3 regions of the Flammeovirga sp. SubArs3 genome follow, and region 3 is predicted to be linked to each of the others. Evidence: riboswitches for the same ligand, from Rfam matches in the RefSeq annotation. Region 3 holds a riboswitch; each other region holds the start of a gene.
What was found. A riboswitch is a leader RNA that binds a small molecule or an ion and turns the genes downstream of it on or off. The one in region 3 is predicted to bind S-adenosylmethionine.
Positions count from the first base shown of each region.

Region 1: another riboswitch for S-adenosylmethionine. It lies ahead of QL232_RS07240 (hypothetical protein); the one in region 3 lies ahead of QL232_RS14790 (hypothetical protein).
Region 2: another riboswitch for S-adenosylmethionine. It lies ahead of metH (methionine synthase); the one in region 3 lies ahead of QL232_RS14790 (hypothetical protein).

Region 1 covers NZ_CANDOA010000002.1:657,048-662,486, forward strand. Annotated here, with positions in the region: gene QL232_RS07230 (patatin-like phospholipase family protein) at 1-1,518, opposite strand, end outside; gene metK (methionine adenosyltransferase) at 1,589-2,872, opposite strand; gene QL232_RS07240 (hypothetical protein) at 2,896-3,477, opposite strand; SAM riboswitch class I at 3,660-3,769, opposite strand; gene QL232_RS07245 (TonB-dependent receptor) at 3,979-5,439, shown strand, end outside.
Region 2 covers NZ_CANDOA010000001.1:41,025-46,463, reverse strand. Annotated here, with positions in the region: gene QL232_RS00195 (TonB-dependent receptor) at 1-1,753, opposite strand, end outside; SAM riboswitch class I at 2,273-2,380, shown strand; gene metH (methionine synthase) at 2,489-5,439, shown strand, end outside.
Region 3 covers NZ_CANDOA010000004.1:603,150-608,588, forward strand. Annotated here, with positions in the region: gene QL232_RS14770 (sterol desaturase family protein) at 1-418, shown strand, start outside; gene QL232_RS14775 (hypothetical protein) at 452-757, opposite strand; gene QL232_RS14780 (alkylphosphonate utilization protein) at 1,006-1,581, opposite strand; gene QL232_RS14785 (cytochrome c peroxidase) at 1,724-2,842, opposite strand; SAM-I-IV-variant riboswitch at 2,985-3,082, shown strand; gene QL232_RS14790 (hypothetical protein) at 3,140-3,361, shown strand; gene QL232_RS14795 (hypothetical protein) at 3,427-4,347, opposite strand; gene QL232_RS14800 (FtsW/RodA/SpoVE family cell cycle protein) at 4,644-5,439, opposite strand, start outside.

The sequences.
Region 1 (5,439 bases), on a different contig from region 3:
GGCATTTCCATAATTCCACCTGTTAAGCACATATTCAGCACCTAGTGAAAAGGGAAGTTCTCTTGCATAAAGAGATTCTACTTCTGCTTTTATTGAGCTGTAAAAAGTACCTGCCATTGCTGATACTCTTACGGTATTTAATGACTTAGTAAATACGTTAAATTGCCCGTTGAGGTAAAATTGTCCAATACTCCTTGATGCAATATTACCACCAACACCTAGTTTAAACTTTTTATTAGGGGTTACATCGATCAATAAACTTGGTGTATTATCAATACTGTCATATAGAAACTCAGCATCAACATTAGAAAAGTAATTATTGGAAAGTAACATGCTATATCCATCATAAAGTTCATTGATAGACGATTGTTTACGTCTTTTAGGCTTTACAATGTTTCTTACAAAAACTCTTTGTCCAAAAGTTAGATTATCTCCTAACTCTACTCTTGTGATAATTTCTTCATCAGGATCAAAAAGAGCATCGAAGTTACTTTCTTTAGGTTTTACTTTTGGTTGATTATGTCCATAGAGATCAACGACAGAATCTATCATTGTTCTAGCATAACGATCACCAATCGCTAGAAGTGAATCAACAGGAGTAAAATCAGCAGCTGAATAATCATCGACAGGTACTCCAAGAAATATATCTCTATCAGGATCCAATTCTTTAGGATATACATTGTTCATAACGATGTACTTGAGGATATTTCCCTTAATTAATTCTTCATCATTTTCAGGGTATTTCGCAAGCATATCATGTGCCCCTAGGTTGACGGCAATAACCATATCAGGGTTAAACTCCTCTTTCATGACATCAACAGGGATATTATTATATATACCACCGTCATATAAATATTTTCCATCGATTTTAACAGGCCTAAAAACAAGAGGGACAGCCATCGAAGCTCTGACTGCTTTTTCTAATGGCCCATGATCAATTACAATAGCTTTTCTTTCAAATACATCTGCAGCTACAGCTCTAAAAGGAATATCTAAGTTGTCAAAGTCGTAATTTATTTCTTTGGATTTTTTATAGAGTCTTGCAGATAGATTATAGTTTAATAATCCATCCGGTACTATAGTCGGATTCCATGAGAAACCATAAATGGAGTCTAGTTCTATATTAAAATTGATCCATTCGGCACCTCTGGATTGTCGTCCAAAATAATATTGATCTTCAGTATTGACTTTACCGTTGACCCAATCTTGAAATTCAGGATCACTCAATATCGTAATCATTTCATCGGTAGTGTAACCTGCAGCATAAAATCCGCCAACAATAGCTCCCATCGATGTACCTGTAATATAGTCGATAGGGATTCCATATTCTTCCAATACTTTTATGACAGTGATATGAGCAATACCTTTTGCACCACCACCGCTTAGTACAAGTCCAACAGTTTTTCGGTTTTTAACTTCTTGTTTAAACTCTGAATGGTTATCGGTAATATTTTGTGCCCAACAGAAAAGAGATTGAAAACTAAAAATTAATATGAATAGTATTTGTAAAGTACGCATAATAAAAAAATCCTTGTTGATTTGAAATTACCAACAAGGATTCAGAAAAAATACTTTTTACATAAAAATATTAGATACCAAATGCAGATTTAATCTTATCTACATAGTCTAATTTTTCCCATGTAAAGAATTCTACTTCTTTATTTTCAAGTTTTGTTGTCGTTACTTTTTGACCATTGCTTTCTACAATATCTTTCACTTCAACTTCAACTTCTTTTTTATAAGGCTTTTGTCCCATATGACCGTAAGCAGCTGTTGGAGCAAAAATAGGGTTAGTTAATCCTAAGCGGTCAACAATAGCTTTAGGTCTCATATCGAAGATTTCTTCGATTTTCTTAGAGATTTCAGCATCAGTTAAATCAACTTTAGCAGTACCATAAGTCGTTACATTCAATGATACCGGGTGAGAAACACCAATTGCATAGGCAACTTGTACTAATGCTTCATCTGCGATACCTGCAGCTACTAAGTTTTTAGCGATATGTCTTGATGCATAAGCAGCAGATCTATCTACTTTCGAAGGATCTTTACCAGAAAAAGCACCACCACCGTGAGCACCTTTACCACCGTAAGTATCTACAATGATTTTACGACCAGTTAATCCAGCATCACCGTGAGGACCACCAATAACAAACTTACCTGTTGGGTTGATGTGGAAAATTGTATTCGCATCAATCAACTCTGCAGGGATAACTGTAGGGATAACATGCTTCTTCACATCTTCTGCGATTTGTGCTAATGCGTCATCGTCAGAAATTCCAGGGAACTCATCGTGTTGTGTTGAAACAACAATAGTATGAACTCTTAAAGGAGTATTGTCTTCATTATATTCGATGGTAACTTGAGCCTTAGCGTCAGGTCTTAAGTAACCGATTAATTCTGGTTCATGCTTACGGATTTCAGCTAATCTTTTCACTAAGCCATGAGAGAAAGCCAAAGCCATTGGCATATAGTCTTCAGTTTCAGTTGTCGCATAACCGAACATCATACCTTGGTCACCGGCACCTTGTTCTTTGTCGACACCTTCTCCAACATTTACACCTTGAGCGATGTCTGGAGATTGACTATGTAGAGCTACTTGTACACCACAAGAGTGTGCTGCGAAGTAGTAATCTTCTTTGTTATATCCGATTTTATCAATTGTTTCCCTTACAACGTCAGGGATTTCAACGTATGCTTTTGTAGTAACTTCACCTGCGATTACAGCTAATCCAGTAGTTACCATAGTTTCACAAGCCACGCGAGAGGCAGGGTCTTGCTTTAACATAGCATCTAGAATCGCGTCTGAAATTTGATCAGCGATTTTATCAGGATGTCCTTCTGAAACGGACTCGGATGTGAATAAATACGTCATATTTTATATTCTGTTCTTAGAATCTACTTGAATTTAACATCCCATTGTGTAATGAAGTCTACATTATCACTATTTGGGATTTTGCCTTTATATATGAGTTCGGTTGAGCCTAAACGCTCTATTTCGTATGATTTAACTGTTTTAATTTCTCGGTTTAACATCCAGTGAAAACTATAATTTGCAGAGTCGATATGCTGAGTCATAATCGTATTGGCATCCGAAGATGATGGCATATGTTCTGTAATAAGCGTTTTCCAATCGACATTTCGTATCCATTCGGCCTTTCTTTTTTTCATTTTCAAAAAAGTGTCCTCATTTTTTTTGGCTCTGTCCAATTTTGATAGTGCACTATTTAAGGCATGGATGTCAACAAAGGCGAACCTAATTCCTAATTTCCAATGTGTAGTATCGATCACTGATCTACTATCATACACACCGGGAACGTTATCAAGTTCTTCTGCAATGAGCATCAAAGGTTTCTTAAATTGACTGGGTTGGAAAATGCTATTGCCCTCTGCATTTTTATAAGCAGAAACAATATTTAGCAACTCTTTACTTTGTGAAAAATCAAACGTAAAAGAATAGTTTCCTTTTCCGTCTCCCATAATCTGAAGCTGCTCCTGTAATTCAAAGCAGCTAGTAAATACTGTTGATAAAATAATAATACAACAGTTGAGATAAATATTCCTAAAAGCCAATCAGTCTAAGATTAAATGTTAACCCAAGTACTTATCAATTTTAGACATTGTACTGATTGACAGTACTTAATGAAATTTTTCTGGAGATAAACTCATCTTTTCTCGAACACCTTCGAGTTGGGAGTTAGCACCTTGCTTTGAGGAGCGCAGGTTGCCAAGACTTCATTGGGCCCAATCCCTCTGCCTTTCTTGATAAGTAATGCGATGCAAATATAGATAATTGGTTTAAAGATCAATAGATTTCATGCTTTATTTTTTTTCAAATTTTATGAACACTGTAATCTAATATACTCACAAAGAGTGGAATAAATCGAATTTTTTTCAAAAAAAATAAAACTACAGTTTTCTTCAGATTTGCTACAGATTTGAAACCTACTTTTGTGATATCATTTAAATTCGACTCAATTCATGTTCAGAAAAACTTCCACATTAATCGCATTTATAACTTTCATTATTGTTTCAGCAGCATATGCCAACGACCCAATTAAAAAAGGTATTATTCTAGGTAAGGTAAAAGAAGCAGGTAGTAATGTACCTGTAGAATATGCTACTGTAAGTATTTTTGATCAAGCATCACATACACTTATTGGAGGAACAGTAACGAACCTTGAAGGTATGTTTGTTGTGAAAAATATTCCTGAAGGAATGTTTACTGTTGAAATCTCTTTTATCGGTTTTCAGAAGAATATTATTGATGGTGTTGAAATAGGTAAACCCAATTATAAAGCAAACTTAGGAGAAGTAGAGTTGTCTACAGATGCTGAAGTTTTAGACGCTGTTGAAGTAGTTGGTACTCAAAATTCTGTGACTTATGATATCGATAAGAAAGTAGTTAATGTAGGAACTCAGTTTGCCGCAATGTCAGGAACAGCAGTAGATATCTTAGAAAATATTCCTTCTGTAACTGTAGATGGTGATGGCAATGTGAGTTTAAGAGGCAGTTCTGGATTTACTGTTTTAATTGATGGTAGACCTTCAGTATTAGATGCTTCTGAAGCATTACAACAAATTCCTGCTAGTACAATTGAAAATATAGAGTTGATTACAAACCCTTCTGCAAAGTATGATCCCGATGGTACTGCTGGTATTATCAACATCATCACAAAGAAAAATAAGTTAGAAGGTGTAAATGGTGTAGCCAACTTTAATGTGGGTAGGTATGGAAGAATTGGTGGAGACTTCTTACTAAACTTCAGAAAGAAAAAATGGAACTACTATATCGGAGCTAATTACAATAAGAGACCAGGTCCAGGTAGCTATAAATCTGAACGTAGAACTACTACAAATGATACCACTTCTTATGTGATTTCTGATGGAGAAAGAGAACGTACTTTCGAAGTAATGGGTATTCAAGCGGGTGCTGAATATTCTATTTCGGATAATGATTTCATTAAACTATCTGGTAGAGTTGGTGATTTTAAAATGTATGGTGGGATGGATGCGAATTTCTATGAATACCAACAAATTGGAGGGAGTGACCAACCGATTAACGAGACGGAATATATTTCTAGTGAATATTGGCAAAGAGGTGGTTTATACTACAGTGCAAACTTAGCTTATCAACATAAATTCAAAGATAAAAAAGGACATACTTTAGATGCTATGGTAGATTATGGCGGTAGAGATATGACCGAGAGCTCAATCAATGAGTTGTATCCAAAAGATGCAAGCGGAGTGATTGCAGAAAACCCAACTTCAGGCCAGAGGTCTACAGAAATTGGCCCTGGAGGAAGATTAAGAGCTAAAATAGATTATACGTTGCCTATCGGAAAAACAGACAAGTTTGAAGCAGGATGGCAAACAAGATGGAACAAATCACAAGATATTAACGAGGTATATAATTATGATGTGTCGACTGGTGACTATGTC
Region 2 (5,439 bases), on a different contig from region 3:
GAGATGAACCATCGACACGCATTGTACCTGTGAATACGTATTTATCTTTAAAACTTAAGTTAGCTCTACCAATCCATGAGATTAATTTGCTTGACTCTTTGTATGAATCCACCAAGATATTATCACCACTTGCTGCATTTAAGTTATACTCAGCGATATCGTCAATTTGGAAACCAGTAGCATTTGCTCCATTGTACTCTCTACCAAACTCTTGGAAAGTATAACCAGCTAAGGCATTTAATTTTACATCACCAAAAGTCTTTGTATAGTTTAAAGTACCTTCTAATAGTACGTTGTGTAAGAAATTGTTTCTAACATCAGCAGAACCATTTCCTTCACCAACCCACTCAATACTACCTGGAAGGTAAGCGTTACGTTTTGCAGAAGTAATATCTCCACCGATATTTATCTTACCTGTTAATCCTTCAACAAATTCAGCCTCAACGTAAGCGTTACCTAAAACTCTTTGTGTATTTGTGAAATCACGTACAGAATTCGCCATGATGTATGGGTTTTTCTCTAGTAAGTTAGGTGACGAATAGTCTTGAGGTAATAATGGAGACATACGGATCATGTTGTTGATAACACCTCCATCAAGAGCACCACCCACACCATAAGGCAAGTTGTTGTTCTTTGTAAATGAACCCATCATATTAGCACCTAATGTTACTTTCTTAGATAGCTTTTGTGTGATGTTCATTCTACCTCCAATTCTTTCCATACCAGAGTTAATCATGATACCATCTTGGTTAAGATAGTTTACTGAGAATCTATACTGAGTATTTGCCGTACCACCAGAAACCCCTAAATTGTGATTTTGAGTGATAGCTTGTCTTGTCATTACTTCTTGCCAATCTGTATTAGCATCTAAATCTAAAGGAGTTGAGCCTTCAGCTTGTGTGGCTGCTCTGTATTCTGATGCAGTAAGTACATCTAGCTTTTTTGCGATGTTTGAGATACCTACATATGCATCGTAATTGACTTTGGCTTGTCCTTCTTTACCCTTCTTTGTTGTAATAATAATAACACCATTTGCACCTCTGGCACCATAAATTGCTGTTGCAGATGCATCCTTTAGGATATCAAAAGATTCAATATCCGCAGGGTTGATAGATGCTAAAGGGTTTTTTGAAGCCGATGCAGAGTATACTCCTGCTGTACCTGGGTCTGAGGCAGTATTATCAATAGGGAAGCCATCAATAACATACAAAGGCTCATTGGATGCAGTAAGTGATGTACCACCTCTAACTCTGATGTTTACACCTGCACCTGGTTCACCAGAAGAAGGCGTCATCTGAACACCAGCAATTTTACCTTGGATCAATTGATCTGGTGATGTAAGTACACCTTGGTTAAAATCTTCAGATTTCACAGATGACATTGCACCTGTAACATCTTTCTTTTCCATTTGGCCGTATCCAACTACCACCACTTCTTCAAGTTGTTCAGCATCTACTTTCATTGAAATACTGAAGTTGGAAGTGTTTCCAATAGCGATTGATTGGTCAAAATAACCAATATAACTAAACGTTAATGTTTCTGCACTTTCAGGGACATTTAGTGAGAATTTTCCTTCAAAATTGGTTGTAGTTCCGGTTGTAGTTCCTGTTACAATAACGTTTACTCCAGGCATTGGGGAATTCGTTTCATCATAGATAATACCCGTCAGGTTTCGTTCTTGAGCATACGTAGAAGTCAGTGTTGCTAACGACAGAATCGCCAACAGACTGAAGAGTTGTAATAATCTTTTCATTAGTTAAAATTGTAGTTTATAGGACAGACATGAATTGTTGTGATCATCTCATGTTCAAAAAATAGTTAGACAAAAGAGTATAGCATTAAATAGATTGTTTATTTCATTTTCATCAAGAGCGCTCATGTGTTGGCTATAGTTTGTCTATCACAATTCTAAAGCTAATCTGAATTAAAAACAAATGTTAAATGCAGTGCTAATTCTTGAGATAAAGCGTTTTTATTGCACTTTTTATGGAAGCACAAACGTTTTGTAGCGCAACACCTGAATCAATCACCAACTAAACCGGTTGCATTAATATGATAACGAAATAAAATATACGAATTAAATTATTTAGAAACCTGTTGCGCAATCGGTAGATAAAATATTTAAAATGTACTGAATACGTTTAAAAATTGCATATTTCTATCATTTATCATCTGTCAAAAAAATCAAAAAAAATTACTGATTTTTCAATAAATCGGACCTTTTCATGCAAAATCTGTGGGCTTTTCTTCATTTTGTCATTATCTTGCGGCGTGCTTATCAAGAATGACAGAGAGAACGGGCTCGTAGATGTCATGGCAACCGTTGTTCCCAGCGATAGGTGCCAATTCCCGCTTCGGAAGTGTCCGAGAAAGATGAGTAGAAGCATTCGATCTAGAATGAGGGTCTCAGAGAAACTTTAAGCACGTTTTAACTCTCCTATTTTATAAAATAGTTGAGTATGTGAAACGTAACTTTCAAAATATTAAGATGTCAGAAAAACTCCAGGAGTTAGCAAAAGAACGAGTGTTGATTTTGGACGGTGCCATGGGTACTATGATCCAAAGACACAAATTAGGTGAGGATGATTACAGAGGCGAGCGTTACAAAGATCACCCATGTGACGTTAAAGGTAATAATGATATGTTATCTATTACTCAGCCGAATATTATCAGAGATATTCATAAACAGTATTTTGAAGCAGGTTGTGATATCGTAGAAACTAATACATTTAGTGGTACTACAATCGCAATGGCCGACTATGAAATGGAAAGCGAAGTTTACGAGTTAAACTATGCGTCTGCGAAGTTGGCAAAAGAAGCTGCATTAGAATTTACTGAGAAGGAACCTCACAAACCTCGTTTTGTAGCTGGAGCCATTGGTCCTACCAACCGTACTGCTTCAATTTCGCCAGATGTAAATGATCCTGGTTATAGAGCCGTTACATTTGATGATCTTGTGGAGGCTTATTATTTACAAGTTCAAGGCTTAGCAGAAGGTGGTGTAGATACGATTCTTATCGAAACCGTTTTTGATACCTTAAACTGTAAAGCTGCACTGTTTGCTGCAGACAAATATTTTACTGATGTAGAAAATGGAAATGTTACTCCCGCTGCCCCAAAAGGTAGAGAAGAGGAATTTCCTAACCAATATAAAGGAAAACGTCTGCCATTGATGGTATCTGGTACTATTACTGATGCTTCTGGTAGAACACTTTCAGGACAGGTAGTAGAGGCATTCTGGAACTCTATTAGACATGCCGATTTATTTAGTGTAGGTTTAAACTGTGCATTAGGTGCAGATTTACTTCGTCCATATATTCAAGAGTTATCTAGGGTAGCAGACGTAAATGTTTCTGCATATCCTAACGCTGGCCTACCCAACGAATTTGGCGAATATGATCAGACATCAGAAGAAATGAGTGATATCTTAAAATCTTTTGATGGATTAGTTAATATCGTAGGTGGATGTTGTGGTACTACTCCAGATCATATTGCTGGTATCGCTAAAACATTTAGTCAAGCAAAAGTAAGAGAGGTTACTACAAAAGAACCTTATCAAAGACTTAGTGGTTTAGAACCTGTAACGATCAAGCCAGATAGTATCTTCGTCAATGTAGGTGAAAGAGCCAACGTAACCGGTTCAGCAAAATTCCGTCGATTAATTGAAAACGGAGAGTTTGAGGAAGCGATTGAAGTAGTAAGACACCAAGTGGAAGGTGGTGCTCAAGTGATCGACGTCAATATGGACGAAGGAATGTTAGATTCTAAGGAGTGTATGACACGTTTCTTAAACCTTATTGCTTCTGAACCGGATATCGCTAAGCTTCCAATCATGGTCGACTCATCTAAATGGGAGATTATTGAAGCAGGCTTAAAGACTTTGCAAGGTAAAGGTATTGTTAACTCGATTTCACTTAAAGAAGGAGAGGAAGACTTTATTCAAAAATCAACACTCATTAAAAAGTATGGTGCAGCTGCTGTTGTCATGGCTTTTGATGAAGAAGGACAAGCAGATAACTTCGAAAGAAGAAAAGAAATCTGTTCTCGTTCTTATGATATCCTAGTAAACAAAGTAGGATTCCCTCCACAAGATATCATCTTTGACCCTAACATTTTAGCGGTTGCCACAGGTATCGAAGAGCATAATAATTATGCTGTAGATTTCTTTAAAGGTACACAGTGGATCAAAGAAAATTTACCACATGCATTAGTAAGTGGTGGTGTATCTAATATCTCTTTCTCTTTCAGAGGTAATAATGCTGTTAGGGAAGCCATGCACTCAGTCTTTTTATATCATGCAGGTAAAGCAGGTATGGATATGGGTATTGTAAACCCAGGTATGCTTGAGGTATATGAAGAGATTCCAAAAGACTTATTAGAACATGTTGAAGATGTTCTTTTAAATAGAAGAGAAGATGCTACTGAACGTTTAGTTGATTTCGCAGAAACTGTAAAATCAAAGGGTAAGAAAAAAGAGGTTGATCTTTCTTGGAGAGAGAAAACAGTTGAGGAAAGACTTTCTCATGCCCTTGTAAAAGGTTTAGTAGAATTTGTAGAAGAAGATGTAGAGGAAGCTCGCCAAAAATTTGATCGTCCAATTGAAGTGATTGAAGGTCCTTTGATGGATGGTATGAATGTAGTAGGTGACCTATTTGGTGAAGGTAAAATGTTCCTTCCACAAGTAGTGAAATCTGCTCGTGTAATGAAGAAGGCAGTAGCGATTCTTATTCCATATATCGAGGAAGAAAAAGCAAATAATCCAGAGTTGTCTGCATCCTCATCAGCAGGTAAAATTCTAATGGCAACTGTAAAAGGTGATGTACATGATATAGGAAAAAATATTGTAAGTGTTGTTTTAGCATGTAATAATTTCGAAATCATTGACTTAGGTGTAATGGTGCCTTTGGATAAGATTATTAGAACTGCCGTTGAAGAAAAAGTGGATGTTATCGGACTAAGTGGTTTGATTACGCCATCTTTAGATGAGATGGTATACGTTGCTGAAGAACTAGAACGTCAGGAATTAAATATCCCTGTATTGATTGGTGGTGCTACGACTTCAAGAGTCCATACTGCCGTTAAAATTGATCCACAATATTCAGGTTCTGTAGTTCACGTTTTAGATGCTTCGAAATCAGTGCCAATTGCTTCTGCTTATACATCTGAAAATAAAGAGTATAGAGAAGAAGTAATCCAAGAATTTAAAGAAGAATATGCAGTTTTAAGAGAAACTCACGCTAAACGTCAAGGGGCGAAAAAGCTAATTTCTATTGAAGATGCTCGTAATAATAAAGTGGATATCGATTGGGCAACAACACCAATCACTAAACCATCATTCTTAGGTAAAAAAGTATTTGAGAATTATGATTTAGAAGAAATTGCAAAGTATATGGATTGGACGCCATTCTTCCAGACATGGGAATTGGCAGGCCGTTTCCC
Region 3 (5,439 bases):
TCTTAGGTTGTTTGCGACAATTTTAGCGGTATTTGTTGTTGGAGCTCCTATTTACATGATCTTTCTATATCAGTCTTTGTCTGTAATATTTTCTCAGTTTAATCATGCAAATATTATTTTGCCAGAAAAATTAAACGCAATAGTGGCTTGTTTATTTGTTACTCCAAATATGCATCATGTACATCATCATTTTCAACAGCCTTTAACGGATACCAACTATGGAAATATATTTTCAGTTTGGGATCATGTGTTTGGAACATATGCCAATGTAGATAATAAAATGTTGACATATGGAATTGATACTCATATGAGCCCACAAGAGAATGAACCCATCAAGAATCTATTACAGATTCCTTTTCAGGAGTACCGAGATATCAAAAAAATAGAAGACGAAAAGGTAGACAATAGATCTTACTAATGCGAGTGTAATCACTTTTGTATGTTCAGTAATCTATTGTGTATTTTTAGAATGAAGTGAAATTTCCATTTCTAAGCAATCCAATAATTCGGTGATATAGATATCTACTGGAGGTAGGTTAAATTCTTCCAAGACATGGTATATCACTTTTTTCTTCGAAAGATTATCAATGTTTAGAATTCTTTCATGATCTCTGTAATCAACATTTCTAATCAATAGTACATTTTTAATCACTTCTTTCTGTGATTCCAATGTTAATTGATTTGAGAATGATGATATTAAATCTAAAATACTAATTGATGATAAAGTATGTAACTTGTTGTTGCTCCCCTCATTCATAATGTAAACAATAGGTTGGAAATCGTTAATTGACAGTAGTTAGTATACGGTGTTTATTAGTTTAAAGTCGCACACAATCAGTGGTTAAACTCGTTAATAAATTTTAGGTAACAATAGTTTGGTGAAAAGTTATTAAACTGATAGAATAAGTTGTGAGAAAATCCTAAAAATGAGAGAAAGAAAAAGCCTTGAAGGAAATATCCAACAAGGCTTCAAGATTATGAGAATGTTGATAATTAATTCCCAATTTATTTCTTTACATATTTTGTAAGTATCACAATCTGCTGACCGTTTACCTTACCTTCAATATGTTCGGGGTTGTCATGAACTAATGAGATATTGCGAACAGCTGTACCTCTCTTTGCTGTAAAGTTAGCACCTTTTACATTTAGATCCTTAATAAGAACAACTGAATCTCCATTTTCCAATGTAGCACCGTTGGCATCTTTGTGGATCACTTTATCTTCATCAGAAATACCTTCACCTGTGGCTTCTGCCCATGCTTGAGTATCTTCGTCTAAATAAAGCATATCTAAAAGATCTTGAGGCCAACCTTCACTTCTTAATCTGGTTAGCATTCTCCATGCAAGAACTTGTACAGCATGATTTTCATTCCACATACTATCGTTAAGACATCTCCAATGGTTCACATCCATCTGATCAGCATTATCAATCTGAGTTTGACAATTACTACATAAGTAAGCGTGGTCTGATGTATCTTTAGATGACTTTGGTTCAACTAAATAAGGAGATAAATTTTCAGTGGCACCACATAATTCACAGGTATTTCTACTTCTTTTTTCAAGTTCTTTATCTAAACTCATAATATATATTTGAATCTTTTTGAATGATAATCCGATCCTTTTTTAACAAAAGGTAAACAAATTTGCATAAAATTATTGAGGTAGCCTTTACTTGTAAACGATTATTAAAAAGACTATCTGAAGTAGTAGAACCATAAGTTATTTATTCATCCGTAAATGGGTTAGAAAACTTGGGGTCATTAAGGAAGGTTTCATCGGTTAACATTTTCAAGAAGCTTAATATAGCTTTCTTTTCTTTTGCTGTTAAATGCAATACTATTGGGTCTCCTGGAAAAATAGGTTCATTGCTTGCTTCTCTGATCAAAGGGTCTAGTGTGGCACTCATCACGATATGTTCATCGTAATGTTCAATAACCTCTTCAAGAGTCGAAAACCTTCCATCATGCATATATGGAGCTGTTACAGCAATATTTCTTAATGTTGGAGCTTTAAATTTGCCCTTGTCATAGATAGACCCACTTACCGTCATTAATCCATCTTTTAGTTGTTCATCATTATCTAAACCATTATTGTGGAAACCACGAAATCCTTTACCATCTCCAGAAGTTAGAATATTTAGGTGGCAGTCGCCACAGTTACCACCTCTTAAGTTCTGTGATGGTTCTGGGTGTGTGAAGAATAACTGTATACCCAATAATTCTTCTTCAGTAGGGGTATAGCTACCTTTTAGGTATTGATCATATTTTGAATTACTTGAGATTAATGTTCTTTCGAATTGAGCGATTGACATACCAATTCTTTCTTCTGTAATTTCTTCACTACCAAATACAATCTTAAATAGTTCAGGATATCTATCGTCAGAAGTTAACCGCTCAATCACTTCTGTTAGTGTCATATCCATTTCCAAAGGATTTTCAATAGGTTCTAAGGCTTGTTGCTCTAAAGAGTTTGCTCTTCCATCCCAAAAGAATTTAGCTTGCCAAGGGGCATTTTGGATAGACATACTACTAAAAGTACCCACTCTACCGTGAATTCCTTCGGCTAATGCTTTTCCATCTGTAAATGCCAATTTTTGTTGATGACAAGTAGCACATGAAGTAGACTGATCTCTTGATAATTGGGTGTCGTAAAATAACATACGTCCCAATTCAACACCAACAGTAGTTGTAGGGTTGTGATCTGGTAATGTATATTGTTTTCCAAAATGTGAAGGGAGTTCAAGAGGGTATGCTTCATTCTTGATCGCCTCTTTGTCTGATTCACAACTTGTAAGAAAAAGGAAAAGTATTAAAGAGTAACTACAGAATTTAATCGATTGCATGTTATTTAGGTTTGTAATCAATTTACAAAAAAATGCCGAAATATGATGATGAAGGTGAGCGTAATCATTTTAATAGGTAAGACAGTAGTGTTAATGAATTGAAATTAATTGCTCGGAATAAATCTGTTTACTAAAATTGTACTGAAAACATCAAGAACCTTAAATGGTGCCAACCGAGCAAAGCAAGCCACGGTGGCAAAATCGATGTGGTCTGATTCTAAGACAAAATAAAAGCAGAATCCTCCCAATATCTTGATGTAGCTTGCAATTTAATACCACTTAAATGTGTAAACTAACATGCAAAAAGAACCTTTTGAATTGAATTTACAAGAATGCTATGCCATCTTAAAAGGAGGTTTTGTATCATCCTCTGAAGAAGTAAAGTTAAGGAGCTTAACGATGTTACAAGCTGAAAAACTATTAGGATTAAGAAATAAACAAGACCATTCTTCTCCTAAGTTTTATGGTAATTCACTTCTCTCTAAAATAGAAGAATACCTATCCAATAAGACTGAATAGGTATTTTTAGGTAAAGAAATATTTTTAAGTAGTCACACTATAGTATCTAATATTTTATTGGGTTTTTAAAACAAAAGTCTAATAGGCCGAAGATAGTCCTTTCGAACCTTACTGTCTGTTGACTGTGAGAATCGGTCGGATATATCTTGTGCAATAATTTGTATTTGATGGGACTTTCTCAGAAAAAGAATCCTTGTTTTAAAATACAAGGTTTTATTCTTACGCTTAAATCTTAATGTTGTATTCTGAGATAATCCTGTAGTTCTTGCTTTTTGGATTAAATCATAAAAAGAAGCGTGATCCTCTTTTACAATTAAATCAGTGATCAATGCTTTATTAGAGCCAAAGTATTGGGTCCAGACGATATTACTCAATTTAGTATTGTAAAAATCATCTATAGTGAGCATTATATCAAAAGCTGGAGATTCAGTATGTACAGAATAACTGTATACAGGTTGTGCTCTAGAAATATCTGTTTTATAGAAATTCTGTAGTATGATCTTTCTTAGTTCTCTGCATATAGGAGAAATTTCTAATATAAAGTTCTTATCATAACCACTTTTTCTATCACATAAACCAATTAATCCAACTTGTCTGGAGTTGTCATAGATAGGGATCAGTATATAAGAAAACCAAGACATTCCACTATTAAAACGTTCTTGATCGAAACTGAAAAATGGTACTCTTCTATGATACGATAATTTCAAATAACGATGTGCCTTTGATGGCGTTGATAATGGACCGTTCCCCATCATAGGGATACGGCCATGATTTTGGTTACATTCTATAAGTTGTTTATAGTTCGTTAAGTAATGTTGGTCTTCTACTAAACCTATGAAGCCATAACTACTCCCGGATAGCTTACAGAGTTGATGTATACTTTTGTGTAAGATCTCTAATTCGCCAACAGAATTGCTTCTGATCTGCTGAGAAATAGTATGTAGCATCTTCTTATACTGATCCTGAATAGTAGTGCTGTAAGTCATAGATTGAATAGAATTTTAAAATTAGGTCTAACAGGAATTCAATTAAACAAACATCAATGTCTTGTCAAAAGTTGATGAGGTAAAAAAAAGAGAAGTGAGGTTTCGTTGCTTTTGTGATTATTTTAGACCAAATAATTATGACTTCTCATTTCATGTACTTTTTAAGTATGGTATTATTCTTATAGACAGTTGAATGATTTGTAATAAATAAAGAAAGTCACCCTTAGATTAGAGTGACTTTTGTGTTCTTGTCTAAATATTAAGACAAGGAAAATAATATGTATGATTCTTTTATATTATGAATTCAATCGTACGTTTTTAGGTCTGTTTGTTCCATCTTGTCCCATTCTTTTTTTCGATCTTTCTGCCCTTTTGAAACGAACTTCTTCCGATTCTTCTTGAGTCGATTTACTTACTGAAAGAATAATTCCGATGGTCATACCTGTAAATAATAAGGAAGTACCACCCATACTAATTAAAGGTAATGGAAGACCTGTTAATGGTAATAATCCAACGACTACGCCCATATGAACAAAAGATTGAAGTATTAAGCTAAAGGTGAGCCCCGACGCTAATAAACCCCCGAATGCTTTTTGACTATTGGCAACGATAATCATTCCCCGATAAAGTAGAGTAAGATATAATCCAATGATGACTATAGCCCCAATCAATCCGTATTCTTCTACTACAATTGCAAAAACAAAATCAGAATAGGAATGAGGTAGAAAGTTTCTTTGCGTACTATCTCCAACACCTTTACCCCATAATCCGCCTGTTGATATAGCTATATAAGATTGCTCAGCTTGATAAGGTACTTCTGTTTCACTCATAAATGAGGTAAGACGACTAACAGCAGTACCACCTCTTTGACCAAATTGATAAACAAAAGCTCCTGCCAGAATGCCGATACCTACTAGCATCACTAAATACTTAACAGGAACACGTCCAATAAATAATTGAAGCATGATCGTTAGAAACAATAACGATGCAGTTGAAATATCTGAAACACCGATCAATCCACAGATAATACCTGTCCATACTAGTAGAGGTACTATGGCTTTATTGAACTCTCCAATATCTCGTTGCCTTTTC